Methylotuvimicrobium sp. KM2: one gene and its partner. The protein of the gene in region 1 interacts with the protein of each later gene in a pairwise test. Links are inferred from orthologs where the notes say so. Each region holds a gene or a part of one and is shown on either strand. Other genes may lie near its edges.

Region 1 (15,551 bases):
TTGCGACAACCCCCATTTTAATCGGCCTATCGCACACCCAAGTACCGCCGTAACCCACCGTATCGCCTTGCCGTACGGATTTAACGGCAATCAACCGGGAATGCAAAGCCATGACCGGCTTTAAATCGAAATCACCTCCAGTCGTTTCGGGGAACGGAGAAATTCCATACAACATAATTCCGGGTCTTACCCAGTCGGTCAACGCTTCCCGCCAACCTAAAATCCCGGCTGAATTCGCGATGCTACGCGGCCCTGCAAAACCCGACAATGTCCTGTTAAATAAGTCGATTTGTTTCAAAGTCATTGGGTCGGATCTCAGGTCGGCATTTGCCAAATGGGTTATAAAACCAACCGGTTGCTTGATTAACGAGCTCGATCTCAAACGCTGATGAACTTTTACGACCTCGTCAGCCGAAAACCCCAAACGGTTCATGCCGGTATCGATTTTCAACCAAGCATTGATTCCGATAGAGCCGAATTTTCGATCAATGATATCCAACTGCCCGAACGAGTGAATTAAGGGATCTAAACCGAAATCGATCAAATCGTCCAATTCCTCAGAACACGTAAAACCTTCCATAACCGCGATGCGTTGCGTAATACCTGCTTGGCGCAAGCGAATGCCTTCATCGACGCGGGCCACGGCAAAGCCGTCCGCTTCGGTTAAGCGTTCCGCGACGCGCAATAATCCGTGTCCATAAGCGTTGGCTTTAATCACCGCCATGACTTTAGAGTCGGGTGCGTAACGCCGGGCCACATTCAAATTATGGCGTAACGCATCTAGGTTCAATTTGACATAAGCGGCCGGCGTCATTCGTAATCGTCTCCGCCGTAAGGGTTTCCGGCAAAGTTTTCAAATCGAGTGTATTGCCCGAGGAAAGTCAACCTGACCGTGCCTATCGGACCGTTACGTTGCTTACCGATGATAATTTCGGCCACGCCTTTCTCCGGACTATCCGGATTGTAAACCTCATCCCGATAAACGAACACGATCACGTCGGCATCCTGTTCGATACCGCCCGATTCACGCAAATCGGACATCACCGGCCGTTTATTGGGCCGCTGCTCCAAATTCCGGTTAAGCTGAGATAATGCGATAACCGGCACATTGAGTTCCTTGGCCAAGGCTTTGAGCCCCCTGGAAATATCCGATATTTGCTGAACCCGGCTATCACCGCTTGCCGGTGACTGCATCAATTGCAAATAATCCAATACAATCAAACCCAGCTGACCATGTTCGCGCATCAATCGCCGCGCTCTCGAGCGGACTTCGGTCGGCGTCAACGCCGGCGTATCGTCGATAAACAATTTGGTTTCGGCCAATAAATTAATCGCCGAAGTCAAACGCGGCCATTCGTCGTCGTCAAGTTTACCGGTCCTAATTTTATGTTGATCGATACGCCCCAATGAGGACATCATACGCATCGCCAAGGAGTCTCCAGGCATTTCCATACTGAACACCGCAACCGGTTTATCGCCTTTGATTGCAACATTCTCCGCCATGTTCATCGCGATCGTGGTTTTACCCATTGACGGTCGGCCTGCCACAATAATTAAATCGGACGGCTGCAGGCCCGAGGTCATTTCGTCGAAATCATTGAATCCGGTGCTCGCGCCGGTGATATTGCCTTCTTGCTCATAAAGCATTTCGATCTTATCGACCGCCTGCGCCAGCAACGACTTGATCGACGTGAAACCGCCCTGCCCGCGTTGGCGCTGTTCGGCGATTTGAAATACTTGGCGCTCGGCATTTTCGAGCAACTCCGATGTATCGCGCCCTTCCGGATTAAAAGCCGAGTCGGATATATCGGTTCCGACATGGATCAACTGCCTTAAAACGGACTTATCGCGAACAATGGTTGCATAAGCGACGATATTCGCGGCACTCGGCGTATCCTTTGCCAAGGTGCCTAAATAGGCCAGACCGCCGACCTCGTTCAATTGTCCGGCGGAAGCGAGTGCCTCCGATAAGGTAATGACATCGAAAGGATCTTGTTTTTCCGCCAATTTTTCGATGGCTCGAAAAATCATTCGATGATCCTTGCGATAAAAATCGCCTTCGACAACTTTATCGGCGATCGAATCCCAGGTTTGGTTATCCAGCATCAAACCGCCGAGCACGGATTGCTCGGCTTGTATTGAATGCGGCGATACTTTTAAAGCTTCGGTTGCGTAATCGCGGTCGAATACATATTCTTCAGACATAATATCGGTCAAGGGAAATACTGCTAAATAGAAGTTGATTGAAAATCGGTACGGATTCCGACACACCGAATTCCGACACATAGAAAGTTACTGCGATTCAGTTATGAGAAAACTCGTTTACTCCGTTCGTACCGAAAAAATCGCTGCACTTACTGTGAAAGTACGATGCCGGCTCCGAGAAAGGTGCGGTTGCTCGATCGACAGGCGTCGGCGGCAGGGCAGATTTTTGCTCCTCGGCAATTGCTCCTGCATTGCCCTAATACACGCCATCCATGGCGTAATGCAAAATCTGCATTCACGCCATCCTTGGCGATCAGATAGCCGCCGTCGAGCCTACATGGTCGTATTCACCCAGCACCTAAATTCCATAGCCTATTGGCTATGGTTAACTATCTTGGATAATTTAGGTGCTGGGTTCACGGCGTCCTGTCGGGCGAGTGACCGCACCCTAACCCGCCTCGCACTTTCATTTGCCGGGGGCGATTGCTAGGCCATCATGAACGTTACTGTGAAAGTTCACTAATTCGGACTCCTTATCTAATTTTTCGGTATGAAAAACAATGTTGTTTCCGAATAAGATGCGGTTGCCAGACCTTCATGAACGTTAGGTTGAATGTGCGAGGTGCATTAGAGGAGCGCCGCGAACCCACCCAAGGAGAATAAAAATAAGGGTATCCGAGGGCGTAGAGCCCACATAGACGTATTCGCCCAGCACCTAAATAAGCCATGGTTATGAATTATTACCAATGACCTATGGAATTTAGGTGCCGAGCCTGTCAAGCGGGTCACAGAACCACTGCAAAGCTAACTATTTTGAGAAGTTTTTGTGCATATCTCTTCACTTAACGTAGCGCTCCGTCCCCAGCAAAACCACTAAACCCCAATACGAGAAATCCCAACCGCCTCTCGCAATTGCTTCATAAAAGGCACGCTTATATCGCGGGCCTTTTTAGCGCCTTCCTGCAATTCGTTTTCAATATGCTCAGGCGCCTGTAATAAGGCTTCATAACGCTCTCGGGCCGGGGCAATATGGTCGTTGATATATTCGAACAACAACTTTTTCATTTCACCCCAAGCAATACCGTCCGCATAGAGTTTTCGAACTTCATCGACTTCCGAAGGCCGGGCAAAAGCCTGATAAATACCAAACAAAGTGCAACCATCGGGATCTTTCGGCTCGCCCGGTTCAAGTGAATTGGTTTTGATTTTGTTAATCAGTTTTCTGAGTTTTTTCTCGGGTTCGAATAGCGGGATCGTATTGTTGTAACTTTTACTCATTTTCCGTCCGTCCAAACCGGACAGAGTCGCGGCATTTTCAGTCACAACCGCATCCGGGATAACAAAATGTTCGCCATAAATATGATTGAAACGCCCGGCGATATCCCGAGCCATTTCGATATGCTGAATTTGATCTTTTCCGACAGGTACCTTGTGTGCATTGAATATCAAAATGTCGGCCGCCATCAGAATCGGATAACTAAACAAACCCATCGTAATGCCTTTGTCGGGATCGTTTTCGCCGCCTTGTTCGTTTTCGGCAACCGCTGCCTTGTAAGCATGCGCCCTATTCATGAGTCCTTTTGCCGTTACGCACGTCAACATCCAGGCCAACTCGGTAATCTCCGGCACATCGGATTGCCGGTAAAACACCGCATTCGAGGTATCCAGGCCGAGCGCCAACCAAGTCGCGGCAATTTCGAGACTCGACTGTCTGACTTTTTCCGGGTCCTGGCATTTGATCAAGGCATGATAATCGGCCAAAAAATAAAACGGACTGACGTTTGCATCCTTACTAGCAGCAATGGCCGGCCTAATCGCGCCTACATAATTTCCCAAATGAGGAGTACCGGTGGTCGTGATACCGGTTAAAACGGTTGCTTTTGTCATTATAAATAAATCCCCAAAACCCTGACGGGGTTCACATCGTTAAAATCTGCAAAATATTACATGATTTACAATCAATAGCCATAGTCTATCCGAAAACTTTTACCCACAACTCCCTTTAAGCTCAAAAAATGGTTAACTTTATAAAGGTATGGAGTGTAGCTAACGAGCAACAATGCCAAAACAGAATCTCATAATATGAAGTTATGCAACTTTCAAGGTGATTTTCATGAACAAGCATTTTATTTATAGTAAACTTCGCGCAAACAGTCTGAAAGCAAAAACGAGCACTGCCATTCACGGAAAAACAATTTATCCAATTATAAAGAAGAGAGTTGACATGCTGGAATACGATGAAAAACGTAATTACATCCGAATGAGCGTCGATTGCGAACTCACCTACAAGTTAGCCGATGCAAGCGAAAGTCATTCCGGAATTTGCACATCCATTAGCGGTTCTGGTGTCTCCTTCATTGCGGATCAGTCCTTCGATCCCGGAAGCGCTATGGAGGTCAATATTACGCCCAAAAACACAATCACTCCGCCCATGACCGCCTATATCGAAGTTGTCAGAACGACAAAGCAAGATGATGGCCGCTACGAAATTGCCGCCGCAATCAAGAGCATCAAAGGCCATTAACTTACATTATTCCAAATTGGCCGAGATTGCTAACTCATGTATACGATTACTAAGGAAGTCTATTTTTGCTATGGGCATAGACTGATGAACCACCCAGGCAAGTGCCGTCATCTTCACGGACACAGCGTTAAGGCTGCTATCACGATTAAACAAGAACATCTTAACGAGCAAGGCATGGTTTGTGACTTTTCGGACATAAAAGCGTGTGTAGAAGACTATATCAACGAACATTTGGATCATAATTTTCTATTGCATAAAAACGACCCGATCATTCCGTACTTAACCGAAACCCAAGAGCGATTCATGGCTCTAGACGAGCATCCAACCGCGGAAGTATTGAGTCAAATGATTTATCAACATATTAAAGAACAAGGGTTCGATGTCGACCAAGTGACCTTATGGGAAACCGCAAGCGCTCATGCCTGTTATAGGGAATCCTGATCTATCATGAGCAGGATTCATCCGCAAAACAAAGCGGCGTGCTTGGAAACCATCTGTGCTTCTAATTACCGAAAGTTGTTAAGCTTAATTCCGAACATCAGAAATCTGGCACAATCGGCGGTCGGAAAAGCCTCGCAAAAACCTGACCTGCAGCTTGAGGTTCTCGAACGCTCGACACACACGCTTACTGTAAAACTCAGCCATCGATTTGGTCAATTACCCAACGATCTATGGGTGCCGGATGTCACAGTACGCGTATATTTGGACGCGGAACTCGTCGAAGTATTGCGCGATCATGCCAGATCAGACGTCTCTCGCGTCTACAAAGACCCCGGCAAGATCTCTGAAATCTTAAATTATAAATGGCAATTAAATTATTTTTTGCTGAAATGGCTGGATCACTGCCTGAGCATTAATTATCAATTCACCGATCGAAAAGCCACTGAAGTTATAGCCTGATTTCCCCATAGCCTCTATCACCCCATACACTCTTAGCTAATCCAATTTCGGGACAAGAAAATCCTGTTAAACGAGTCACGAACCTCCAAAAAGCACACTGTTTCGGGCGCTTACTGTGAAAGTTTGTGGATTTGGACTCTTTCAAGCGCGCCAAGATTTTTCGCGAAAGCTGAAATGGGGTCCATCCGATTTCAGCAGCGAAAAATGACTTGGCGATTATTGCCTTCGGCGGCCCCGATTCGCCCTGCGTCCGTGCCACTACGCCACATCATCGTATACTCGATGCGGCTCCGTAGCACTCCCACAAATGGCTTTACGCCGTGTCGCGATGCCTTGTATTTTGCCTCCGCCTGCGCTATTCGCGCAGACTCCGGCAAAACACCCGGCGCTACGGCTATCGGGGACTAAAAATCATCACTTCGCTGACGCTCCGTTTCCATGATTTTCAGCGATCGCTGTTTCCCAAGCGTTGCTTGGGAAACGATTCCGCAAGCTCCGCTTGCCGTCACGGGAAGCAGAGCTTCCGGAACTGCCTTCCCAAGCCGAGTTCTCATCGTTACACATAAGTCAAAAATTACTCTTTTACAATCTTATCCGATGAGACCTCGATACCATTTATTGTCACTTAACAATCTCGACTTCGAAATCGCGATCAGGGGATCGCTCCCACAGAGCATCCTGCCCCTTGTGGGAGCGACGCCTTCGTCGTCCCTCACCTAACGCTAGGTGAGGGAAAGCCACTAATGTTCAATATCCGCAGATTTATCAAACAACACCGTTTCCAAATATACGATGACCTCTGTTTAGCAAGTTTACCGATACTTGTGTATAACAGAGAGAGCCGAGCTTGGGAAGGAGCGAACCCAGCCAACGCCGCGCACTTTCATCTGCCGGGGCGATGGCCAGGCCTTCATGATCGTTACTGTGAAAGCTCGTAGTTTCGGACTCTTGGGCCCCTCGCTCAGGCTCATGAGTCATTAAACAAGACTGGAATTTGTCTATTAGATAATTTAAATGTATATTTGAAATTCTCGTTTGAATATCTGATCCGCGATGCCCGAGCCTACAGCCAAACCGTTAAAAACTCGCACCCGCTTAATTATCGCGGCCAGCCGAATTTTTGCCGAAAAAGGCTTTCAAGAAGCAACGATTGCCGAAATCTGCGAACAAGCCCAAACTAATATTGCTTCGGTCAATTATCATTTTCGAGATAAGGAAAGTCTTTATCTCGAAGCCTGGCGCCATGCGTTTCTCAAGGACCTTGAAATTTATCCGTCGGATGGCGGCGTTGCGCCCAGTGCTTCCCCAGAAAAACGCCTAGCGGGTCGTATTCGCTCTTTGATCGCCCGCATCGCCGACGACGATTCGCATTTTTTCGCGATCATCAACAAAGAAATGGCGCAACCGACCTCGTTGCTGCCGGAAATTCTCGAAAAAGAAATCAATCCGCAGCGCCAAGCCATGCTTGAACTCATTGCCGAATGCTTGGGACCGAATGCGGATCAACGTACGATACATTTTTGTCATGCCAGCATCATCGGCCAATGCTTTCATCTTTTGAAAATCAAACACATGCAAAGCCACTTTCCGGCACGAAGATACAATCCGGAATTAGAGAACCCGACAGCCTACGCCGATCATGTCGTGCATTTTTCATTGGCCGGAATTAAAGCACTGCGCGACCGTCTCGAACCAAGCCTTGGAGACGAGACATGCGAGTCATAAATTCTTCGATTTTATTCATCGTCGCTTTTCTCAGCGCATGCAGTATTGATATCAAAGAATTCAATCCGCCGATTTCAGTACCGGAAACGTTTTCGATTACCGGCGGCGAATCCCTTCAAGACCGCTGGTGGCTTAACTTTAACGATCCTGCGTTGAATACTCTGATCGATACGGCGCTTCAGCAAAACCTCGATCTCACCGCGGCATTCGAAAGGCTCAAACAAGCCGAAGCCGAAGCTCGCAAGGCAGGGTCCGAATTGATCCCCGCCGTTAATGCTACGACTAACGCAAATCGCCTCATCGAGGATAACGCCAATACCGGCTCGCTGACTTTCGACAACTTTTCGCTGGGCTTGATCGCCAGCTACGAAGTCGACCTATGGGGCCGAATCCGCGCCGGCACTTACGCGGCCGAACAGGAAATCAAAGCCGCCGAACAAGACATCCATACCGCCGCGATTGCCTTGTCGGCCGAAATAGCGCGCGTTTGGTATCTATTGACCGAACAAAAACTACAGCTCGACTTATTGAACGAACAAATCGAAGTCAATAAGCAATACGCGGACTTAGTCGAAGTCCGCTTCAGAGGCGGCCAAGCAACCGCCGCCGATGTATTCCAACAGCGGCAATTACTTGAAGGCGTAGTCGGCGACCGCTATACAGTGCTCGCGAATATCGAGGTATTAAAAAATCAATTGGCGGTCTTGACCGGACAAGCCCCCGGAACATTGGACATTGTTGCCGGCGATCATTTTCCCGAGCTCGCAGGCCTACCCGAAACCGGCTTGACCTCGGATTTGATACAACGACGCCCGGATGTCAAGAAGGCCTATTATCGCTTGCAAGCCGCCGATCTTCGTATTGCCGCGGCCGTGGCCGACCGCTTTCCGAAACTCGGCTTATCGGCCAGCCTCGATACCTCGGCTCCGGACTTACAAGCCTTCTTCAATAATTGGATGGCAACGTTGGCCGGCAATCTGGTGCTGCCCTTGATCGACGGCGGACGCCGGGTGGCGGAAGTCCGGCGCACCGAGGCTGCAACAGAAGAAGCACTGAACCTCTATGGTCAGAGCGTCTTGCAATCGTTGCAGGAAGTCGAAAACGCATTGGCACAAGAAACGCGCCAGCACGAGCGGCTAAATAGCCTCAAAGAACAGCTCCGCTATCTGAACGAAGCCAATGACAACATTCGCATCCGGTCCGCCTATGGGATTTTCGATTTTTTACGGGTGCTGTCGACATTGAACAGCTTACAAGCGATGCAGCGCACACTCATTCGCGCCGAACGCGAATTGATCGATTACAGAATTCAACTTTACCGGTCGCTTGCAGGCGGCTGGCCGCTTACCAAACCGGTTTCGAATAGGAACGATACCCATGACTAATCCCTTCAAGAAATTCGCCACACTGCTGATTTCGCTGGCGATCATCGCATTTACCGGGGCATTGTCTTTTTATTGGCTAAGCAATAAGCCCCGCGCGGTCCGCGCCCCCGTTACGACCGTGGCGCCATTGGTCGAAATCATAACGCCGCAAGCCATCGATTATCAAACCACCGTTTTCGCGCTCGGCAATGTCATCCCGGCGCAAAACGTCAATCTTAATTCGCGTGTCGACGGCATGGTCATTTCGGTCAGCGATCAGTTCATCGAAGGCGGCTTATTGAAAAAAGACGAAGAAATCGTCCGTCTCGACCCTACCGACTACGAGTTACGCGTACGCAGAGCGCAAAGCGATCTCACCCAAGCCCGTTTCAACCTAAAAATGGAATTGGGCCAACAAGCCATCGCACAACGCGAATATCAATTGCTAGGCCAGGAATTGGACGAACTGGCTCAAGAGCTGGTCCAACGAAAACCCCATCTGGAAGCCGCCAAGGCATCGTTAAATGCCGCCGAAGCGGCGCTGGAACAAGCCAAGCTGGATCTCGAACGCACCCGTACGATCGCACCGTTCAACGCCGTCGTCACGGCCCGCAACGCCAATGTCGGTTCCTGGGTGTCGACTTTCTCGACCGGCACTCCGCTCGTGCAGTTGGTGGCAACCGATTATTATTGGATCGACGTATCGCTGCCGCTCGACAAATTACGTTGGATAACGATTCCCGGTTTCAACGGCGACCAGGGCTCGCAAGTCACGATCAGTTACGAAAGGGCTTGGGGGGCCGATGCATTCAGAATCGGCGCCGTGAAACGCCTGAAAGCGGAAGTCGAAGCCGAAGGCCGCATGGCTAAATTATTGGTTGAAGTGGAAGATCCGCTCAGCCTAAAGCCGGCTAACCAAAATTCACCTCGCATGATGCTAGGCACATTGGTTCGGGCGGCAATTACCGGCAAAACCCTCGTCGACGTACTTCCTGTGCCGGAAACCGCATTGCATGACGGCAACCGGCTCTGGCTAATGAGCGAACAAGACACACTGGACATCGTCAAAATAACCCCCGCCTGGGCCGAACAAGGCGTCGTTTACTTGCATGCCTCGGAACTACCCGGTCAGCCGCGCATCATCGTCAGCGATCTTTCCACACCGGTTCAAGGCATGCGAATTCGCACCAACGAAACCGACCGTTCTTCATCCGCTAGGTAAAGCATCATGCAGTCACAACAAGACCCAAGCCGCACCGGCCCCGTTGCATGGATGGCAGGTCATTCGGTCGCGGCCAATCTCGCAATGGTCGTGTGCATCATCGGCGGACTACTGTTTTTAAACAATATCCGCCAAGAAGTATTCCCCGACTTTGAAATCGACAGCGTCAGTATCAGTGTCGCTTATCCCGGCGCTAGCCCGGAAGAGGTCGAACGCGGCATTGTCCTCGCGATCGAAGATGCGGTAGGCGGCTTGGACGGCATCAAACAAATCACTTCATCGGCAAAAGAAAACGCCGGCACGGTTACCGTCGAAGCGCTACGCGGTACCGACTTGCAAAAGTTTACACAAGACATTCAAAAAGAAGTCGACCGCATTACGACTTTTCCAATCGATGCCGAAAAACCGCAAATAACCTTGATCGCCAGCAAGCGCAGAGTAATCTCAGTTGCATTATACGGAGACGCGGAAGATGCCGTTTTACACGAATTGGCCGAACAACTCCGCGATCAACTATTGCAAGACCCGGGCATCACCCAAATCGATCTCGAAGGGGTCAAACCGCTCGAAATCGCGGTCGAAATTCCGCAAGACATGCTGAGGCGCTATCGTTTGTCGTTAGGCGACATCGCTCAACGCATCGCGTCGGCCAGCATCGACCTTCCGGCCGGCAGCGTCAAAACCGACAGCGGCGAAATTTTGATCCGCATCAAAGAACGCCGCGATTACGGGCGCCAATTCAGTCAACTGCCTATTATTACCACCCCAGACGGTAGCCAGATTAAACTCGGCGACATCGCTCGAATAACAGACGGCTTCGATGAAAGCGATTATTATGCGACTTTCAACGACAAGCCGGCCGTGATGCTGCAAGTCTATAGCGTCGGAGAACAAACGCCGATACAAGTCTCTGAAACGGTCCGTAACCATCTCGATAAAATTGCTCCCGAACTACCCGAAGGCATCTTCACCGACGTCCGGCGCGATGCCTCGGAAGACTACGGGCAAAGGATAGACCTCTTGTTGCGAAACAGTGCCATGGGTTTGTCGCTGGTATTTATCTTGCTGGCGTTGTTTCTTGAGCTACGTCTGGCATTTTGGGTCATGATGGGTATTCCTATTGCGTTTCTCGGGTCGTTTTTGTTCCTGCCCAGTATCGGCGTCACGCTGAACATGATTTCATTATTCGCATTTATCATCGCGATCGGCATTGTTGTCGACGATGCGATTATCATCGGCGAAAATATCTATCATTATCGACAAGAAGGCCTGTCTCCGCTGCAGGCGGCCATTCAAGGCGCCCGTGAAATGGCGATGCCGGTTACATTCAGCATCCTAACTAACATCGCAACCTTCATGCCGCTGCTGTTCATTCCCGGATTTACCGGCAAAATCTTTTTTATGATTCCGTTGGTCGTGATCACGGTTTTCTTGCTGTCCCTCGCCGAGAGCTTATTCATTCTGCCGAATCATCTCGGACACCTAAAACCATTGAAAAGCCAAGGTATTCAGGCCAAAATCCATCATTATCAACAACGTTTCAGCGATGGCTTTCGCCGCTGGACACTGCATCGATATGGCCCATTTCTCGAAAGCGTACTCCAGCATCGATATCTGACTGTCACATTGGCATTCTCACTATTGATTGCGGCATTGGCCTATGCCGCTAGCGGACGTATGGGCATGACCTTATTTCCGAAGGTCGAATCCGATTATGCACAAGTCACTTTAACGATGCCGTTTGGAACGCCGTTCGAAAAAACCGAGGCCATCGCCCGACACCTGTCGGAAGCGGCGCGGCGCGTTGCATCAAACGTTCCGAACGGGGACCGATTATTGAAAGGGCAATTTACCGAACTCGGCACAATCGACAGGCAACAGACGCTCGGCAGCCACTTGGCTACCGTGCGCACCTATCTTGCGCCACCCGAAGTGCGCGACGATATTCTTAGTACCGAGCAATTTACCCGGCGCTGGCGCGAAGAGGCTGGAGAAATTGCCGGCATCGAAGCGATTTTATTCGAATCGGACGCCGGCGGCCCCAGTAGGGGGCCGGCGATCACGGTCGAACTTAATCACCGCGACATACAAGTCCTGGAGCGAGCAAGCAGACGCCTTGCACAAACGCTTAACGCCTACCCTATTGTCAATGACGTCGACAGCGGCTTGACCAGCGGCAAGGAACAACTGGACTTTACGCTGCTGCCCGAAGGAAGAAGCTTGGGATTGACGGCGCAAGATGTTGCGAGGCAAGTCAGAAATGCGTTTTTCGGCGCCGAAGTGCTCCGTCAGCAACGCGGCCGTAATGAGATTAAAATCATGGTCAGGCTGCCCGAAAACGAGCGCATGTCGCTAAAAAACGTCGAAAGCCTAATGCTGCGTACGCCGGCAGGAATCGAAATTCCGCTTACCGAAGCCGTGCAAATCGAACGCGGCCGCGCCTACACCGAAATCAACCGCCGTAACGGCCGACGCAATATCCAAGTCAAATCGGGCGTCACGCCACGCAGCCGCGCGGGAGAAATCATTAACGACCTCAAAGCCGCCGAACTGCCGCGCCTGCAAGAAGAATTCCCGGGATTGCAATATAGTTTTCAAGGGAGTCAAGCCGAAATGGCCGATAATCTCAGCAGTCTCAAAATCAGTTTTGTCTTTGCACTGCTGGCGATCTACGCGATGTTAGCGATTCCATTTCGCAGCTACATTCTGCCGCTGATCGTCATCGTCAGCATTCCGTTCGGCATCATCGGGGCTATATTGGGGCATTTGTTGATGGGTTACGACCTGAGTATCCTTAGCATGCTGGGTATCGTCGCCCTATCCGGCATCGTCGTCAACGATTCGCTGGTATTGATTAATTACGCGAACGAACATCGCATCGGCAGCGCCAAAACACCTTTACAAGTCATCAAAGCCGCCGGAATTCAGCGCTTCAGGCCAATACTGTTAACCACGCTCACCACTTTTTTCGGCTTAATGCCGATGATACTGGAAACATCTAGACAAGCGCGAATGTTGATCCCGATGGCGATTTCAATCGGTTTCGGCATTTTGTTTGCGACCTTGATTACACTGGTACTGATTCCGTCGTTATATCTGGTTGCCGAAGACGTTAGGGTCTTGTTTCACAAATTGAAAATTGCATTTTCCGCCAAGGATTAGCGGACTATAAAATGACCCAAACCCTACGCATCCAAGGTAGTATTTATCGAAGGCTTTGGCAGAACGGGGCTTACAACCCATAAGCATCAAGCTACAAACGGCCAATACGCTTAACGCTCTTTGCCTAGCTTTAGCTCTCATCGTTATACATGAAGTCAAAAATTACCGTTTTGCAATCTTAGCCAATGAGGCCTCGATACCATTTTTTGCTGCCCAACGTTCCCGTCTTCGAAATCGCGACGAAGGCGTCGCTCCCACAAGGGGCCGGATACTCTGTGGGAGCGATCCCCAGATCGCGATTTCGAAGCCGAATACGTTAAGTAACATTAAATTGTATCGGGTCACACTTGCCAAGATGGCAAGATGGTATCTACGACTTATGTATAACAATGAGTGCTCTGCTTGGGCTAGAAGTCTTGGAAGCTCCGGCTTCCTGAACAGGTTACCCAAGCTGGAACTTAGGTAACAGCATATTTAAGTTTTTGTGACCTTAATGCCATTTAGTGTAACTTAACATTCTCGGCCTTCCCACACCCAACGCTAGGTAAGAAAAAGACACTGCAACCTATTGAGTTAACTTTCTATTCTTGATGATCGTCACTGGTCAAATGCTTTTTTAAGTATATAGAAAACAGCTAATCTCGGCTTATGCAACTAATAACACCGGACAACCGAGCCGGTCGGCAAATATCGACGCCGCACTTTGTGAAGCCTCAGGATCGGATCTATCGGCGCGCAGCACGACGATACTGCAACCACGCTCTAAAACATATTGCATGATCGAGTCGTAACTTCGACTTGATTGAATAAAGAAATGAGAAGCGAGATTGCTACCCGCAAGCAAAGCTTTGGCTTGTTGCTCCATTTCGGCAATGCCGTTATCGGATTGCCTCTGCAAAATAATATTGAGCTCCGATTTTTGCGATATGGCAATATCGATAGCCAATTTAAGCGCTCGTTCCGATCCTTCCGTACCATCATAAATTGCCCAAACCGGAGGACTAAACTTTTTAACGGAAATCTTTTTAATCGCCAACGACCGATTACCGCGCGGTCTATCCAAAAGCAATAAATCCATGGTAGCGGCTGCCGCCATCGCCTCGGCCAGATAGTGACCGCGAACGACTGTCAATGATACCGTCAATTCGGATTGTTTCGCCAACTCCTCGAGCTGTTGACGAATTCGCTGGATCCGGCGGGCCGATGCCGAACCGACTCGGTCGGCATCGAACTTGAGCTCCGCACTGGTCACTCTATCCACTTCGGTCGCAAAAGGAAGACCCGCCAAATGAAACAAATTAATGTCTTCGATAAACAAAGCTGTTAGTTGTGCCCCTTGCGACCTCGCCAGGCTTGCCGCCAACTCCAACAAGGCAGAGTCTTGCAGAGCATCGACAGCAATCAACATTTTTTTTGGGGTAACGTTAAGGTCAATCATGGCCGTTGCTTTTCGACAAAAAGGCCTGACTGATTTCGGTAAACCGAGCTAATTGCGCATCGACCTTACCGTTCACCGTATCCTGCGGAAACACGCCGTTTTCGTCAGGATCGCCCGCTACCATTCCGGTCAATAACTCCAAGGCTTCATCGACATTTTTCACCGCATAGATATGAAACTGCCCGGATTGGGCGGCATGCACGACATCCCAACGCAGCATCAAATGCTTGATATTCGCGGAAGGTATGATCACGCCTTGAGTCCCGGTCAGTCCTTGTTTTTTACAGATATCGAAAAAGCCTTCGATTTTTTCATTGACGCCCCCGATCGCCTGCACACGTCCTAACTGATTGACCGAACCGGTCATCGCCAAATCCTGACGTAACGGGATTTGGGTCAGCGATGAAAGAATCGCGCACAATTCGGCAAGCGAGGCGCTATCGCCGTCGACACCGCCATAGGACTGCTCGAAAACCAACGTCGCCGACATCGAAAACGGCTTGCTTCGGGCGTATCGGGAGGCGATGAAACCGGCCAAAATCAATACTCCTTTCGAGTGAATCGCGCCGCCCAATTCGGTTTCCCGTTCGATATCGACCAGTTTGCCGTTACCGAGGCGCGTCGTCGCGGTAATCCGGGAGGGCTGACCGAAACTGAATTCGCCGATCTGCAACACCGACAAACCATTGATCTGTCCCGCCACGCTGCCTTGCGTATCGATCAACACCGTACCGCGCTGAATATGCTCGTAGAGCCTTTCCCTGATCCGGTCCAAACGATAGACCTTCTGATCGATCGCCTGCTGTACATCACTGGCATTAATGCAATCGTGTCCGTTTTGACCGGCCCAATAATCAGCCTCTATCAGTAAATCTTTGATGCTGCGCAAATGCGTCGAGAGCTTTTCGGCATCGCCGGTCATCCTAGCGCTATGCTCGATCACGCGCGCGACGGCATCCCGGCTCAAGGACTGCAATTTTTCCTGCCTTGCAATCGTTGCCAATACTTTTG
Region 2 (15,477 bases), 1.7 Mb from region 1 along the record:
GATATGTGACGGCAAGGCTCCGGGCTTGATGGCTCTGGTGCAGGAGGCCAGCGAAAACAGTATTAATAAAAATAAACCGTAAATAGTCGTACGCATCATTATTCTTCTCCTCTTTCAAAAGCCGGTCGGTAACGCGTAGACCGGGTTATTCGATAATAGAACCACAAAAAAATGACGAAAACCGTCAGGCTGATGCCGATAATATTAGCAGTTAATGGAATCAATATCAGCGAGCTGAGCAACTCGACCAGGATCAACAGGATCAAGATGACGGCAATGCACCGACTATTCAGCTTAGTACAGCAATAAGCGCCCAACGGCGCGCCGATCACGACGACCGGCACTGCCGCTAGCCAGTAACGCTCTACTGTCGCGGTGAAGCTATCCAGCAAGAACCCATGTAGCGCAAATCCGGCCAGCGCATTGACCGCCATCAAGATCACCGAAGTCGGCGTCGAGACTTTTTCCGATAAACGGAACCACAAAACCATCACCGAAAAACAAATGATATCGATGCCGTTGCCGACCAAGCCGGTCATGCCGCCGCCGACGGTTCCGGTCAACAGCATAATGGCTTTTTCGCGCGCGCCGAAAAACGGCAGCGTGTTGTTATACAGTCGTTTTTGCCAAGTCAAGATCGTCAACGGCAATGCAAAAGCGGCGATCATCGCGGTGAACAGCATTTTTAACAGAGCGGGCGACAGCAAGGGCGCCAATGCCGCCGAACTGATCGAGACGCCGGCTAAACCGCCCAAACTGACCCAGGCAATGACCGGCCAGGCAACCGGAACGCGCAGCGCGATAATGGTCAACGACGCGGCGGTCATGCCAACGCTTTGAATGGCCAATGAGAAGACCTTGGCATCGAGCGGCGCGATATGCAGTACTTTCGTGAACACAGGAAAAGCGACCGCTCCGCCGCCTTCGCTGGTCGCGCCGGCGATGAACGAACCGAAGACCATCGTCAAAGTGACGGCCCAATTTTCTTCGATGATCGATAGGCTACCCGGCGAGCTGTAGGCGTACCAAGCCAGCCAAACCGCAAGTGCCAAAGCCGTGCTAAACAGTAATGGTTTATTCAAACGGCTGGTTGGATGATTTATCGTTTGATTGTCGATCAAGGGTGATGAATGCTTAATCCGCAAGAACATCCTCAAAAATTTCAGCGAGCGGAATCGTTAAGTCGAGACTGACAAGTCGGCAATCTTGTTGGCCGGTGTAATCATGCAATAGCCATTCGTTGTCCGCGGTCCGCCGATAGCATTCCACCCGGAGCGCGTCGATATCGACGATGACATATTCCTTGAGCGACTCCAGACTGCGGTACGCGGCGAATTTATCGCCCCGGTCGAATGCTGCCGTGGAATCGGACAATACTTCGGCAATGAGCGTCGGATGGGCTAAAAATTGTTCGGCCTTGCGGTCTTCCGGATGGCAAGTCACGATGACATCGGGATAGAAGAATGCGTCGGCCGACTCGACCCGCAGTTTCATGTCGGCCATGTAGGATTGGCAGGGCGTACCGCGTAATCGTATCTTCAGTGCGGCCAATAAGTTACCGGTAACGAGAACATGCTCGCGCCGCGCGCCGACCATTGCGAAGGTCTCTCCTGCAATGAATTCGTATTTCTCGGTTTGGGATTCCTCCCAAGCCAAAAAGTCATCGGCGTTGAATGTTAATGCTTCTGCTTGTTGCATAAATCTATTTATCCTGAAAATCTAAAATGACAAAATGGTAACGAATCAAAACCGGTCATCGGGTCGACGGCCGACCATTAGCGCATTATGTTCGGCTAGATAGTCAGGGCGGTGCATCGGCTTGATTAAAATCAGTCCCGCTATAAAACCGCCCGCATGCGCCCAAAAGGCGACACCACCGGCTTCATCGCCGATTGCCGGAATGCCGCTCAACAATTGAATCAAAAACCAATAACCCAGCATGAAGCCGGCGGGAACGGAAAACGATGTGATATAAAAACCAATCGGTATGATCGAATGTACCCGTGCTCTTGGATATAGCCGGGCATAAGCTCCCATGACGCCGCCGATCGCACCTGACGCGCCTACCATAGGTATCGCTGCTCCCGGATTGCTATAAATTTGAGCCCCCGCCGCGGCAAGTGCGCACAGCAAATAAAATGCCACGAAGCGAAAGCTACCCATCACATCCTCGACGTTATCGCCGAAAATCCATAAAAACCACATATTGGCGATTAAATGGAACCAACTGCCGTGCAAAAAGGCATGAGTCAACAGCGTGCTATTGCCGGTTTCGCCGCTTAGAATACAGCCGTAGTTCGCAGTCACTTGAATTGTCATTCCCTTAGGCACCATATTCAATAATTCACCCGGAATCAAGCCGTAATGACACAGCGACTTAACCAATGCAGCCTCTCCGCCGGCACCTTGAAGCAAGAGCCATACCGCGATATTCGCCGCAATGATTGCGATCGTGATCACGGGAGGACGAACGACAGGGTTTTCGTCTCGTATCGGTATCATTTTTAATCTCGGAGGGGTTTAATTTTTCTTACACTAAAACTCTTTTAGCTCTTAATGTATTCCAGGGAGCTCGAAACAACATAGCAGATATAGCCTTCGTAGATCATAATTCGGCACCGGGGCGCCCGTCAAAGGACACCGAATTTTGATCTACGATGATATAAAAAATTTATCTTGCCTTCGATAACTTGCATCTATTTTGAGTCTACACAACATCTATTCCGCCCGCTATGCTTGGCTTCATAAAGCGCTCGGTCGGCTCTTATGATCAGTTCATCGAGACTCTGCGTTTCCGGTCTCAAACACGCAATACCTAAACTCGCGGTAATTGTTTGTTCGATACCGGAAAGACTTAATTCGGTGATGGCCTCACGCAGTCGCTCTGCAAATTTAAGCGCGTTATGCGAATCCGCCTCTTCCAGAAGCAAGACAAATTCCTCGCCGCCGAAACGCGCAGCAAAATCGCTGTCTCGGCAACTTTTCCGGAAACAATCGGCGACCTTGACCAACACTTGGTCGCCCACCGCGTGACCATAGGTATCGTTGAAGCGTTTGAAGTGATCGATATCCAACATGATTACCGACAGGTTCCGTTTGTAACGCTGGGCGGCGCGAAATATCGGTTCGCCTTTTTGGTAGAATGCGCGCCGGTTCAAAATATTGGTCAACGGGTCTCTTGTTGCTAATAATTCGAGCTCCCGTGTGCGGTCTTTGACTTTTTGTTCAAGCGTTGCGTTGAGTCGTTTTAACTCGGTTTGCGTTTGTACGAAGTGATGTAACGAAATGGCGATCAATGCCAATGAAAAGCTTAACACGCCCCAGGTCAGCGGTATTCGCCGCCAAGGTAGAATACTGTGCGCCACAGCCATGTCGAGCAACAGCAATAGACCGAAAAAAGCAAATGTGACGATGATGACTTTTTGCTCATTATTGACATGACGAAATCTCGAGAAAGCCACTGCAAACAATAGCGTCAGGCTGAGCGTAAGTAAACCGTCAAAAACGAAATACATTCTGGAAATCGCGCTATAACCGAGCAATGGCAATATATTGGCGCCTACCGCATAGGCTAAATGAAATCGCCATAGCGCCCCGATCAATTTTTGATACTTGATTCCTGCGCACCACTCCCCGAACAATAAAGCCATTGCGACCGGCAATAAAAAATAGCCGGTCGCAGCCAGATGATCCCAAAATAAGGGTGCGTTGATCAACCACAATTTGACTTGGCTCTGACCGAAGACCATCAAGGTGGATGCCAAGGCGAACAATGCTAGATAATAAAAACTTCTCCGTTCGGCTTGCAGTAACGCGAAAAAAAAGGCCAAACCGGCAATCAGCAAGGAAAATCCGCTAACGACAATTTGTTCCACCGAATGATCGAAAATCAATTTGATCAAATCGAGTCGTTCCATCAACCTGACTTCGCCCCATAGGCCGATGTCGCTATAATCGGAAAAAACCCGAAAATAAAGAAACTTGCCGGCAAAATCGGCAGGCAGTTGGATCATGTGCCAAGGCCAACCTTCGAAACGTCCATGACCGTTATCATCGAAATGGCCGTACTGATAGATTTTTCGCCCATCCAGATAAGCTTGAACAATCAAGTCGACACTGTAGATATAAACGACCGGGTCATGCCAATTGCCATTCGGTAGAGAGGTACGAAACCAAACATTGGTCTGCCCGTCGCGTCCCGGAGGATTGGAAGGAAAGTCGATTACTTGCCATGCTTCGCTAGCGTTGTCTTGCTGAGCCCACTCCGGTCGCCCTTGAGCATCGAAAGGCGAGTCGCCCCAGCGGTATTGCCAGTCGTTATGCAATGGCAGGGGGGATTCATGTGCTTGGAGACAGACGGTAAAAAGTGACAGGCAAAGCATTAAGCCGCCTTTCAGTCGGTGTTCCGTCACAAGATCTATGAAGTAAACGACTAATCGTGTAAGCAACTGTATCAATCGGCCTGATAATAGAGATTGACGGGAAAGCCATCGCTTGCGATAGGCTGATAGCAAAGATCAGAGACATACCTTTTTGCTCTGCACACTTCGTCAAAGCCGTGAGCAATATTCGGTGTGCCTTGAATAGTTGTCATGGCGGAAGTATAGCAGCGTAACGCCTCGGAAAATGGTCATACCTCACAAGCCGGCAAATAGATTCATTAAATTTTGAATTAAGGCGAAAGGTATATAGTTAATTGTCTTGGATAATTTAGGTGCTGGGTGAATACGTCCATGTAGGCTTGACGGCCGCTATCCCTGCTGCCGACACCAGTCAATCGAGCAACCGCACCTCCTTTCAGCCATTGGCGCGATATAGAAAAAAGGAAGGTTATTCAGAGTTGAATCCTTGGGGTTCATGTTGGCTTTTAGTTCAAAAATATCAACTATTAACGCGAACATAGCCTTAAAATACACATAAAGAATCCCATAAAAGGCCTGAGGAACCAGTTTACTCCTTTCGCAAGTCAAATTTCGTCAGCGCCTACGGAGGCGCCGGGGTTCCGAATTATTATCTACGATGGGTGTAAATAGTAGCCATCAAAACCTAATTATTTCATTTCGTTACACAATATGACCGAACTCAATCCCCAACAACTTGCGGCGGTGCGCACCGTCGACGTTCCATTGCTTGTGCTAGCAGGCGCCGGCAGCGGCAAGACGCGCGTGATCACCGAAAAAATCGCCTATCTGGTCAAACAAGGTACACCGGCTCGACACATCGCGGCCGTGACATTCACGAATAAGGCCGCGCGCGAGATGAAAACACGGGTGTCGAAATTGCTGAACGACAAAGACATTCGAGGCTTGACCGTGTCGACTTTTCATTCGCTCGGTTTGAATATTCTCCGCAAGGAACACAAGATGCTCGGATACAAAGCCGCGTTGACGCTTTTCGACGAACTGGACAAACAAACGCTTCTGAAAAACCTGGTCATGCACAACGGGAAGGAATGCGATATCGACAAGGCCGATCATTACGCTTGGCAAATCGGTCAATGGAAAAACGCCTTCGTGACGCCGGAACAGGCCTTGTCTCATGCCTCGCAAGAACAAGCACCGGCCGCACATCTGTATAACGATTACACACGCAGCATGAAAGCCTACAATGCGGTCGATTTCGACGATTTGATTCTGATGCCGGTATTATTGTTTCAACAGCATCCTGAGGCTCTCGAAAAATGGCAAAATAAGATTCGTTATCTACTGGTCGACGAATATCAGGACACCAACATCACGCAATATCAATTGGTGAAACTGCTGGCCGGTAATCTGGGCCGCTTTACCGTGGTCGGCGACGACGATCAATCGATTTACGCCTGGCGCGGCGCGCAACCGGAAAATCTGGCGCAATTGCAAAAAGACTTCACGCGCCTGAAAGTGATCAAGCTTGAGCAAAACTACCGCTCGGCCGGACGGATTTTGAAGGTTGCGAACCAATTGATCGCGAACAATCCTCATACTTTTGAAAAACGCTTGTGGAGCGATTTGGGCTTCGGCGATCCGCTGCGCGTGTTGAGTCATAAGGACGAAACCATCGAAGCGAAACAGGTTGTCTCGGAAATCATTCATCACAAGTTTAAAACCGGCAGTAGCTACCAGGACTACGCGATTCTATACCGCGGGAATCATCAATCGCGACTGTTCGAACGGGCGCTACGCGAAAACAACGTGCCGTATTTTATCAGCGGTAGTACGTCGTTTTTCGCATATACCGAAATTAAAGACATACTCAGTTATTTGCGGTTGTTCGTGAATCCGGACGATGATGCCGCGTTTTTGCGCATTATCAACACGCCGCGCCGCGAAATCGGTCCGAATACCCTCGAAAAACTCGGTGCCTATGCCAACGAGCGCCACGTTAGTTTGTTTAAGGCCAGTAACGAAATGGGCCTGATGCAGAAGCTGTCCGACAAGGCGCGTCAGCGCCTTAATAAATTCACCGATTGGGTGACCGATACGGCGGATCGCATCGAGCGCGGCGATACTTTTGCCGTGATCGAGCAAATGATAGCCCAAATCGGCTACGAAGCGTGGCTGCGCGAAAACGCGAAGACGCCGCAATCGGCCGAACGCAAGATGCAAAATGTTTACGAACTGATCGACTGGTTGAAGCGCATCGCCGACAAAGACCTGGGCACCGAGAAATCATTGTCTGAAATCGTCTCGAAGATCATGTTGATGGATATACTTGAACGCAACCAGGAAGAAGAGGCCGGCGACCAGGTCAGCCTAATGACACTGCACGCAGCCAAGGGTCTCGAGTTTCCGCATGTTTTCTTAATCGGCATGGAAGAAAACCTGCTGCCGCATCAAAACAGCATCGAAACCGATAATATCGAGGAAGAGCGCCGACTCGCTTATGTCGGCATCACGCGCGCGCAGCGTTCATTGACCTTCAGTTATTGCACGCACAGAAAGCGCTATGGCGAAATAAGCGAATGCGAACCGAGCCGCTTTTTGGGCGAATTGCCGTCCGACGATTTGGAGTGGGCCAACAAAAAACAGCTCGATCCGGCCGTGGTCAAAGAGCGCGGCAAGGCCAGTCTCGCGCATTTGAAAACAATGCTATCGTAATTATCGCGGCGATCGGTTAGAATACGCATCCCAAACAAGCGCCCGTAGCTCAGCTGGATAGAGCGCGGCCCTCCGGAGGTAACGGTCATCCGGTTTTTGGGCTTGAGGGTCACGGTCATTTTAGAATGACCCCAAAGACTGTAAAATTTTATCGCAATTCACTTTGCGCCCGTAGCTCAGCTGGATAGAGCGCGGCCCTCCGGAGGCCGAGGCCAGAGGTTCGAATCCTCTCGGGCGCGCCATTTTGACATCTACCCCAAAACGGCCATTTTTGCTCTGTGCCCTGTATGTGCCCTATCTGTGCCATGCCCTTTAAAATAGATTGAGGTCAATTAAAGATTCCGACCTTTGCCCCCGATTGCGCATTTCGCCCATATCAAAATAAATCAGCACAGTTTTGCATTCTATTTTTGGAATTGATACTGAGCTATTCCTTGATATATCAACGACAATATTTAAGATATTATTTTCGAGTTTGCTTCAGTTTAGATCATCTCCAAAAATGACTAGAAAGCAATCGATGATAAAAAATTATTTGACCGGCTGAACCCGACTCTTGAACTTCCTGAAAAGCTGCAAGCTCTTTATCGCCGGTTAAAAAATGAATATCTTCTCCTGAACGCGTAGTTTTAAAAATCCGGTCTGAAGATTTTCGAGTTTTAATGATTTGACGCTCTTCAATATCAATTTTTTGCTTTACGCAAACAATTTGATTTGTTTAACGAATAAACAAAAGAATGAACTCGATGCACAACGAAATCATCGTGTCGCTCGCCATATGTGCCTTTTTCTCCGGCAACCGATTCCTTGAGCTTGTGGCTCCAGTGCTTGATCGAACGACGAGGCTTCAACAAGGCCGCGGTGACTTTGGCCAACAAGAACGCTAGAATTATCTGGGAGATGGCCACATGAGGAGGCAACTATGCGCCTCTAACGACTTAGTGGCATGAAGGGGCAATCAAGCGTCGGGGCTTTTCTCCGCATTAGCAGTTCATCCAAGTTATAATCGTGACTCAAGCCGACATAGTTAACGTACTGTTTCTGCGATTTTCCCTAGAGGATGAGCCTTGAATGTCGGAGCACAGTGAAACGTATTCATTGGCTACGGCCTCTTCGAAGAGCTGACTGTAAAGCGAGCTGGTTAAAACTTCTTGATAGGTGATGGATGGCATAGTTGGCTATCGGATTAGCTGTTGTGCAACATTTTTATATTTTGTTGCACAACAGTACCCTGTCCAATGACACATAAGCCTGAGCGACGGGCTGTATTTCCATTATTAAGTGAGCCTGGAGGCGCAAAAGCTGGGATCATGGAGGCATGATCGTGACTTTACATCCCCAAGGATTAACAACGCTAGCCCAATCGGATAGAGCCTTACGGTGAGAGCGGAAAATATAAAGTGATCTTTTCTGAAAAAGCCAAGCTAATTGGCTCTATCAATTACGGGGGGCATACAGGGCGGCACGCAAAGCCCGCGTTACACATCTATCGACAAACTTAAAATAGCAATACAATTGACAGATTTGTTTGGTAAGAAATAAGGTGTTGTAAGCTGGGACCACAGAAAATTTATTCCTTGGTACGGTCTCCGATCAAAACCGCCAAGCATTCTAATACAAGTCAGCTAGATTTTGGACGCTGGAGATCGGCTATTTTCGGACCGCAACATGGATATTACGAGTAACTGAAGTTGAATCAATACCCGTCTGCCAAATTAGCTGTAACTTTAAGCATCTGATTTGAAGAAATAGAGTGCATTCAAGTTGACCTCATTGCTTGTCCCCTCCGGCAGACCATGGGTATCTACACAAGTACTTGCTCCTTCTCTCTTGAGGGAGAAGATTGGGGTGAGGGGGATATAGTTGGTTGTTTTTACTCTCACCCCCCCTCTCCAACAGGAGAGGAGGGGGGTGGGCCGACTTGTAACTCATTGTATTTTATAATATAAAAATTTTTTTAGATCCCTATGCCGGCAGATGTGGGACGTGAAGAATTGGTTCGCAAATAAGAAGGCTTCAAAAGGTATGTTTTGTTCCCAGCAATAGATTGGCAAATACTAATCTTTCTCGTATTCGTCCCGGACTCGTGCGGCGTCTGTTTCATAACTATCCGCCAAAGTATTTAACGTCTGGGCAAACCTGACATAACCTTCATGTTCCATTTCTGCTGCTTGCAAACGATATTTCTCCGCAAGTTTAAGTTCCGACGCACCAGAAGGGTCAACCGTGTAAACACCGCGCGAATTCCGAATGGCGAAGTAGTAACCTCGTCTGAGCGCCTCGGCGTATTTTTCGTTCAATTGCTCAGCCGCTCCCCGGTTCATCCAAAGACCATCAGCGTCGGGCGGACAATGCATCAACACGTGACCAACGCTGGACATTGCCACATCCGAATGACCAGACTCCTCAGCGAGTTCCCTGACCCGGTTTATCCAAACAACTAATTTTTCTGAATTAAAAGTTCCATCGGCCTCAGTTCCAGGGGGAGTTTTCCAATCGTTCAATAAGCGGTAGGCATTATTTGCCAAGGATTTTCTTTGCTCGGAAACTTCTTCCGTTTCCGTGCCTTGCTTATCTGAGCGATAAATCAATCGGATTGCTTCGCAGAAAAAATCAGGATCGTCAGCGAGTCGCTTTTCCAGATATATTGGTCTGGCTCCGTGATAGCCATTTAACAAAGGTAAATAAGCCCATTCGACTCGGAAGAGGTCGTCAGGTGAAACATCGATCGATTCTTGTAGATATTTAATCAAATCAACGATATGGTGACTTGCCAAAGTATGCGTCGGTTCGGATGTTGATACCGCTGCCATTAAAGCCCTAACGCATTGATCGACATCGAGTGATTTTTGACCATGCCGCATCATATCCAGACAATCGATCGCAGCCAACGGTCGTCCATACTTAATCAACTTGTCCACGGCAAAAGCCAAATCGCTATCTGGCTGGTAGGGATTCACCCAAGCGTGTTGCCAATATTTAATCTCGCAATCACGTAAATGTTGGGCGACGCGTTGCCATGTGCGCTGTTCGAAAGGTAGCTGGCTAAAAAACTGAGCAATTTGGGACTTATTCCATGTAGTCATATCAAATCCGTCCGCCCATGGCCAACCACTGATATGAAGACGAGTTCCGATATAGGCGGATATAAAATTATCTAGTTGTACATTTTCTTTGCTGAGATATTCCGGCAATAAAAATTCATCAATTTTGTCGTCAGCGATATGCGCCAATGCTTGTCCTACCTGATTAGGCGATTTCACGGCTTCGGCAAACCAGATAAGGGTAGTAATACCATTTTGATCCAGTAAATCTTTTGCCGCATCAATGCGGCGCTGATTTAGTTTTTTCAGTTTCTCGTCCCAAGATATTTCATCGTCATATTGTTCAAAGTCTCGATTTGAAAACAAATGCTGGTATCGGATAAAAGGAGTTAATGGGGCCAATTTTTCCGCCACCGCGTCAATCGGTGCCAACAATGCTTCATCCATGCTCCACTCGGCGTTTGGAAATCGGCGATGTTTGGCAACAAATCCAACGAGTTTCTCCCACAATTTTTGTCGAACGTCTTCACCGAGACTAACCACAGTTTCCGATCTCAACACACTAAGCAATTGATCGTATGCAGGATTCGGCAAGCTATCGAAGCGCTCTACCAAGTCTCCCAGTCTAATTGGATCGTATCCCGCCATTTCAACGGCTTGTTCTGCATAAAAGGATATTTGTTCCCAATATTCTTGCTGAGTAACGCCTTTCTCCCAAGTCGCCGGAATCACATTTCGCCAAACAGGCTTATGTGCGCCAAACGATGACTGAAGCTGGTTAGGCAATAAATTCAGGATCAGCGACCACGCTACATCGGGTTGATCATTCTTTAACGTGCGAATGACAGCCTGGCGCTTTTCAAATGGCGCAACGGTCTGGGGTAACCATGGCAACAAAATGGTCGATAGGGAGTTTGCCGGGTGATTGGCCCATTTGCCGCCCGGATCATGGCCAGCGAGTTCGCCGAGTAACGAGCAAGCGCTGACCAGATAGGCTTCGTCCCAGGCCAACGTTTCCAAGGCCCAAAGCAACCCAGACAGATAATTGCCGCCAAACATACCATCGCCTTCTTGCGCGAAAAGCTCGTCAAACGGACAAGGCGTTTGGTTTAATGCATTCTCGACTGCTCGCAAAAACTCCTTAGGCGCGGCTTCCGCTAACGTCGGTAACAAGTGATTTAGCGAACCCCATAGCCGCCAATCCGCATCCGCGAATATCTCCCTGATTGCCAGAGCTACGGTAACTTCGGCCTTATTCAGGGAGCAGTGAGTCAGCCATTCCGGACAAGCTCCTAACAATGCCAAACCTTCGGCGAATCCTTTGCGCAAGATTTGGGAATGCGATGGAACTTTGCCGTAAATACTGGCCATAATGCGTTGATCGGTGGCTAATTCGAAAGAGGGATCACTTTCGCGCAATACCGAAACTGCGTTTTGTTTGAATGCGTCAAGGTTCTGGTCAAACAATTTATTGCCGAGTGCTTGCAACAACTCAATGCGGCGTTGTACCGTCCACACGCCGTTTTTGATAGCAACAGGCGCATCGGTCAGCGTCAACCATGATTTGGGTTTTTGAATCCAATCGTTATAGTTTTCGCCGACTAGAGCGCTAACAACCTCAACATCGGTTGGCTTTTGTTCATCCCAGCAACCGATTAAGCTTGCAACGGCCAGTGCGGTTGCGTGTTGGTGCTGACTCCAATCGATTGGCTCAACCGATGTTTTGGGTTTGACCAGTGATGTTGGGAAATGGCTCACCTTTCGTTCTTGGAAAAACGCTTTGATTTCTTCCGGCAAATTTTCCAACGTGATAGTTCCGGCGCTCTGGTTCCATATGTGAACGGTATCGACGATTCGAGACCAAACCAATCGAGGTTCTGGCGTACTGAACTGAGAAATATGCGAATGCAGTAACGACAGTACCACACCTTCCTCCTTACCCAGATCATAACCCAGCCAGTGAAAATGTCTGAGAAAAGCATAGAGTTGATCGTCAGCGACATCGCGATTTCGGTTGGCGGATTTCAAGTGGTGCCGGATCACTTCAAGTTTGTCACTAGAGCCAGACGGACTGAAGTTTGTATGTTTGACGTTTCTGAAAAATTCGTCAACGCTGGCTGTGCGTTTAGCCTGTTCCAATATCCACGGTACTGTTTGGAAATCTTTCGCCGTTAATGGTCCCGTGATCAGCGCAATAGCATCCTTGTTTTTATTGAAAATCCGTGGGTTGTTGAAATCGCTCCAGGCTGCGTTGATGACATCTTTTAGCTGTTTATCGCTTTTGACGAAACTAACTGCGTGCTTGACTTGGCCCAATAATTTCTGAGTTTCTCGGGTGCCCGCGTTTTCAACAAAAACGATCAAATCGTCAGTATCGAAGCCATCGATTTTACCTTGCAATTTGACCTCGCTGATCGGCCAGCAAGGTAGACACGGAGCATGGCCGCCAGTCAACATCAACGTAACGAATGTGGCTTGGACGTGGGCTTCGAAATGCGCCCCGCCCCCGCCCGTGGAAAATGGATTGCTGAGTTGTTTTTTGGGATTATTCATTTGATAGAGATTGAATCGGTTTGAACAAAGATAAGCCCAACTTTTGAATTTGAATGCAATTTTCTAATTGCTTTAAGACATTCCAACCAGTCATTTTGGCGAGCTTACGAGGGGACTGAGAGCACACAGATTGATAAAGCCACAAAGAACTGTAATTAAATTCAGGGTCTTTCTTTTCATAATATCTGCATAAATAATTTGATTACCGGTTAAATTGCCGTTCGCAAGGAATGCCATCTCCATCGCCATCTAGCTTGGTGTTTGGGCAATTGCGAAGGTAAAAAACCGCTTCTTCGTACAAAGTCATTTGGGAGCAATACACCTTGCCCTCGCATTGGAACCGTTGAGTTTGTTTCTCGGGTTGGTTACTCAATTGGAATAAATTCTGCCGGCACTGAGAAGCCATGACGCTTTGAAGTCTCTTTGTAGGCAACGGCAGCAATCCCAATGGCAATAAAAATTGGGAATGGGTTAAAGCGCTTTTCGGCATGCTAAAGTTCGCCTTAGCTCTGTGCGGCTTTACTCTGGCCGAGGAAGGCTTAAAAATCTTACGTCCTTCAAATGCGGCCAAGTTCAAAGCCTGGCTGACACCTTTAATCCTGGCATTGGTTGTGCAAGTCTTGCCGCTTTTGTCAAAGCCGACCCGGTAATGAATGACATCGCCAATGACCGGTTTACGGCTCATGCCCTTCAATGCCGAAATGTGGATGAAAATATCCGGTTCGCCATTAACTTGCTTTATAAACCCGTACCCCTTGTCATCAAGCCATCGAACCAGCGTTCCTTTGCTAGTAGTCATCCTGAGTCTTCTCCAAAACAATCGCCCTATAGCTTAAGCTTTTTAGCCGCCTCTTCAGGGCTTTCATACCGGTCGCGCAAGGCCAGCAGCAACAAATCCCAGGTCCAATCGACGCGCTTCGAACTTTTCGTGGCCCATAACCGATCTTCGGTAGGTTTCTTTTGCAGCAGTTCTTTGAGTTTGCTTAGAGAGTCAGGGGCTTCCGTATCGACATCGGATAACCAATTCAGCTCAGCCGGTGTCAGCTGTATGCCGCTTATTCTTTTAGGACTTAACTCCATACCGGGTGCCCAAGTGACGAAAGACGTCTCTTCTATATTGGGGTTTATTTCCAGCGACTGACGGTCCGAGTCCTTCGGGACGTAATAATTGGGGGTCTTTTTCAGCGTTTTGCTTTTGGGTAGCTTCCATTTGACGACAACATAGATCTCCTGCCAATTGAACACCCAGAATGCCGCAGGCAGGCCTTTCACGTCGCCACCCAGGATCGGAGTCGCCGTGAATTTATAGGGGTCGGCGCCTGATTTTGGCTGGGCATTCGTTGTGTTAGTCACCAATTCGGTGGTCACTCTAAAAACCCGATTCAATGCCGCCAAGGGCAAAGGGCTTGCCTCAACGCCCCAAGTATAAATTCTGTTCTGTTGTAAAAGACCTCTGTGATCAAGATTCAGTAATTGATGGACCCGATTTAACCGATCATCGGAAAGCCTGTGCGGAAGGCCCTTCAGGTGATCGCGTATGCCCGAATAACTGAGATTGGTCATTTCACCTAGATGCCTTATGGACCAGCCTCGGGCGGTGATGAGATCGAATATGAATTGATGCATTGGGAAAAAGCCTGCAAAAAAATGCGGTGGGACAGGAATTTTATCATGTGATCTTGTTTTTTTATAAGGCCTCGATGAGATCATTGCGGTGGGTTGATTGCTGAAAAAAATTATAATCATTTAACTTAAATGTGAACTTGTTTTTTTGTTGTCGAGCGCGTATATTTTATTTCGCAACTCACGAAGGAGATCAGGCATGCACTCAACAACACAATCATCTAAGCCCGGTGCGGTCTGGGTAGATGAGCCATTCGAACCGGACTGCGCGCGCAATACGCTTTTAGTCCGATTCCCATGGACATTGTCTTGGCGGATCCACGTTTCCAGTGGCTATATCGAGCTGGTTGACCAACTGCTGCAGAATATCGAGGACATTTTGGGTAAAAACCCGCCGCTCGATTTTTTACGCATCATCGAGCAGGAGGAAGAACAAGGGCCCACGCGGCGCAAAATCCATGTATTCATTGAGCCTCGTCAATGTAGCGCGGCGAAATCCCAGGCGATCAGGCACGCGATACACATGACGGGCAAATGGGCGGAACGGCTTTGCCCGCGCTGCGGCGATAAGCTAGTGACGGTAAACCCGTTTGACGAGGATACCTGCGAAATGACGCCGGAACTGATCGCGTTCCTGAAAGCCAGGTCGGGACCGTTCCGGAGCCGCACCATTGAGATTTGCCTGCCGTGCCTGCAGTTGGAATGGGAATCCAGCCACCCGTTCGGGTTCGTGGAGGAAAGCGGTTTGGAAGTGTCTGATGAGGATGAGGATTGCGACGAGGCAATCGATGGCGATGAGCCGTGGGACGAGGCTTGTCCGGCGGAAGAAAATGAGTCGGGCGAGGATTGCGCCGATGCCATCAACGACGATGCGCCGCCGGATGAAGTGCAAAACAGCGCCGTGGAGCAAGCGGTTAAGGCCGCGATTTTCAAGGCCGCCGATATCGATCTACTGGAAAAGACGTGCTCAACTGCGACTCGGGACCAGTCAAGCCGGGCTAAGGCTTTGATCTCTAGTTTACGCGAAACCGAGCCGGACAAACCGTTGACGCCAATTCCTGATGACTGGCGCTCGGTTTGCGATGATTTGGACGCCAGATTCCCGAATTTCAAAGACGTCACCGAGTTTCTGCGTTCGCAATTTGCGCTGTCGGATATCGGCGACCGAGTCATCCGGTCGG

Evidence for each region.
Region 2: the proteins of dnaB (region 1) and rep interact in binary tests that used the Escherichia coli proteins (3 or more experiments, as listed by UniProt). The link is inferred for Methylotuvimicrobium sp. KM2 from one-to-one orthologs.

Annotation. Positions count from the first base shown.
Region 1 is NZ_CP150634.1:3,075,059-3,090,609, forward strand. What follows is about bases 9-2,995. They hold dnaB (replicative DNA helicase), read right to left. Parts: upstream 2,206-2,995; coding sequence 811-2,205; downstream 9-810. Other genes in these bases: alr (alanine racemase), read right to left, coding at 9-814. Outside these bases: more of alr, read right to left, coding at 1-8; WJM45_RS12890 (tryptophan--tRNA ligase), read right to left, coding at 3,079-4,092; WJM45_RS12895 (PilZ domain-containing protein), read left to right, coding at 4,319-4,729; WJM45_RS12900 (6-carboxytetrahydropterin synthase), read left to right, coding at 4,766-5,170; WJM45_RS12905 (DUF1249 domain-containing protein), read left to right, coding at 5,177-5,629; WJM45_RS12910 (CerR family C-terminal domain-containing protein), read left to right, coding at 6,683-7,354; WJM45_RS12915 (efflux transporter outer membrane subunit), read left to right, coding at 7,342-8,739; WJM45_RS12920 (efflux RND transporter periplasmic adaptor subunit), read left to right, coding at 8,732-9,940; WJM45_RS12925 (efflux RND transporter permease subunit), read left to right, coding at 9,947-13,102; WJM45_RS12930 (universal stress protein), read right to left, coding at 13,749-14,540; WJM45_RS12935 (ATP-binding protein), read right to left, coding at 14,533-15,551. UniProt on the Escherichia coli protein: The main replicative DNA helicase, it participates in initiation and elongation during chromosome replication. Travels ahead of the DNA replisome, separating dsDNA into templates for DNA synthesis.
Region 2 is NZ_CP150634.1:4,799,194-4,814,670, forward strand. What follows is about bases 4,662-7,574. They hold rep (DNA helicase Rep), read left to right. Parts: upstream 4,662-5,072; coding sequence 5,073-7,076; downstream 7,077-7,574. Outside these bases: WJM45_RS20250 (hypothetical protein), read right to left, coding at 1-99; WJM45_RS20255 (sulfite exporter TauE/SafE family protein), read right to left, coding at 99-1,151; WJM45_RS20260 (Uma2 family endonuclease), read right to left, coding at 1,135-1,698; WJM45_RS20265 (rhomboid family intramembrane serine protease), read right to left, coding at 1,744-2,502; WJM45_RS20270 (diguanylate cyclase), read right to left, coding at 2,697-4,412; WJM45_RS20275 (hypothetical protein), read right to left, coding at 4,454-4,594; WJM45_RS20295 (hypothetical protein), read right to left, coding at 9,134-12,673; WJM45_RS20300 (excalibur calcium-binding domain-containing protein), read right to left, coding at 12,876-13,472; WJM45_RS20305 (hypothetical protein), read right to left, coding at 13,499-14,299; WJM45_RS20310 (AAA family ATPase), read left to right, coding at 14,496-15,477. UniProt on the Escherichia coli protein: Rep helicase is a single-stranded (ss)DNA-dependent ATPase involved in DNA replication; it can initiate unwinding at a nick in the DNA. It binds to ssDNA and acts in a progressive fashion along the DNA in the 3' to 5' direction.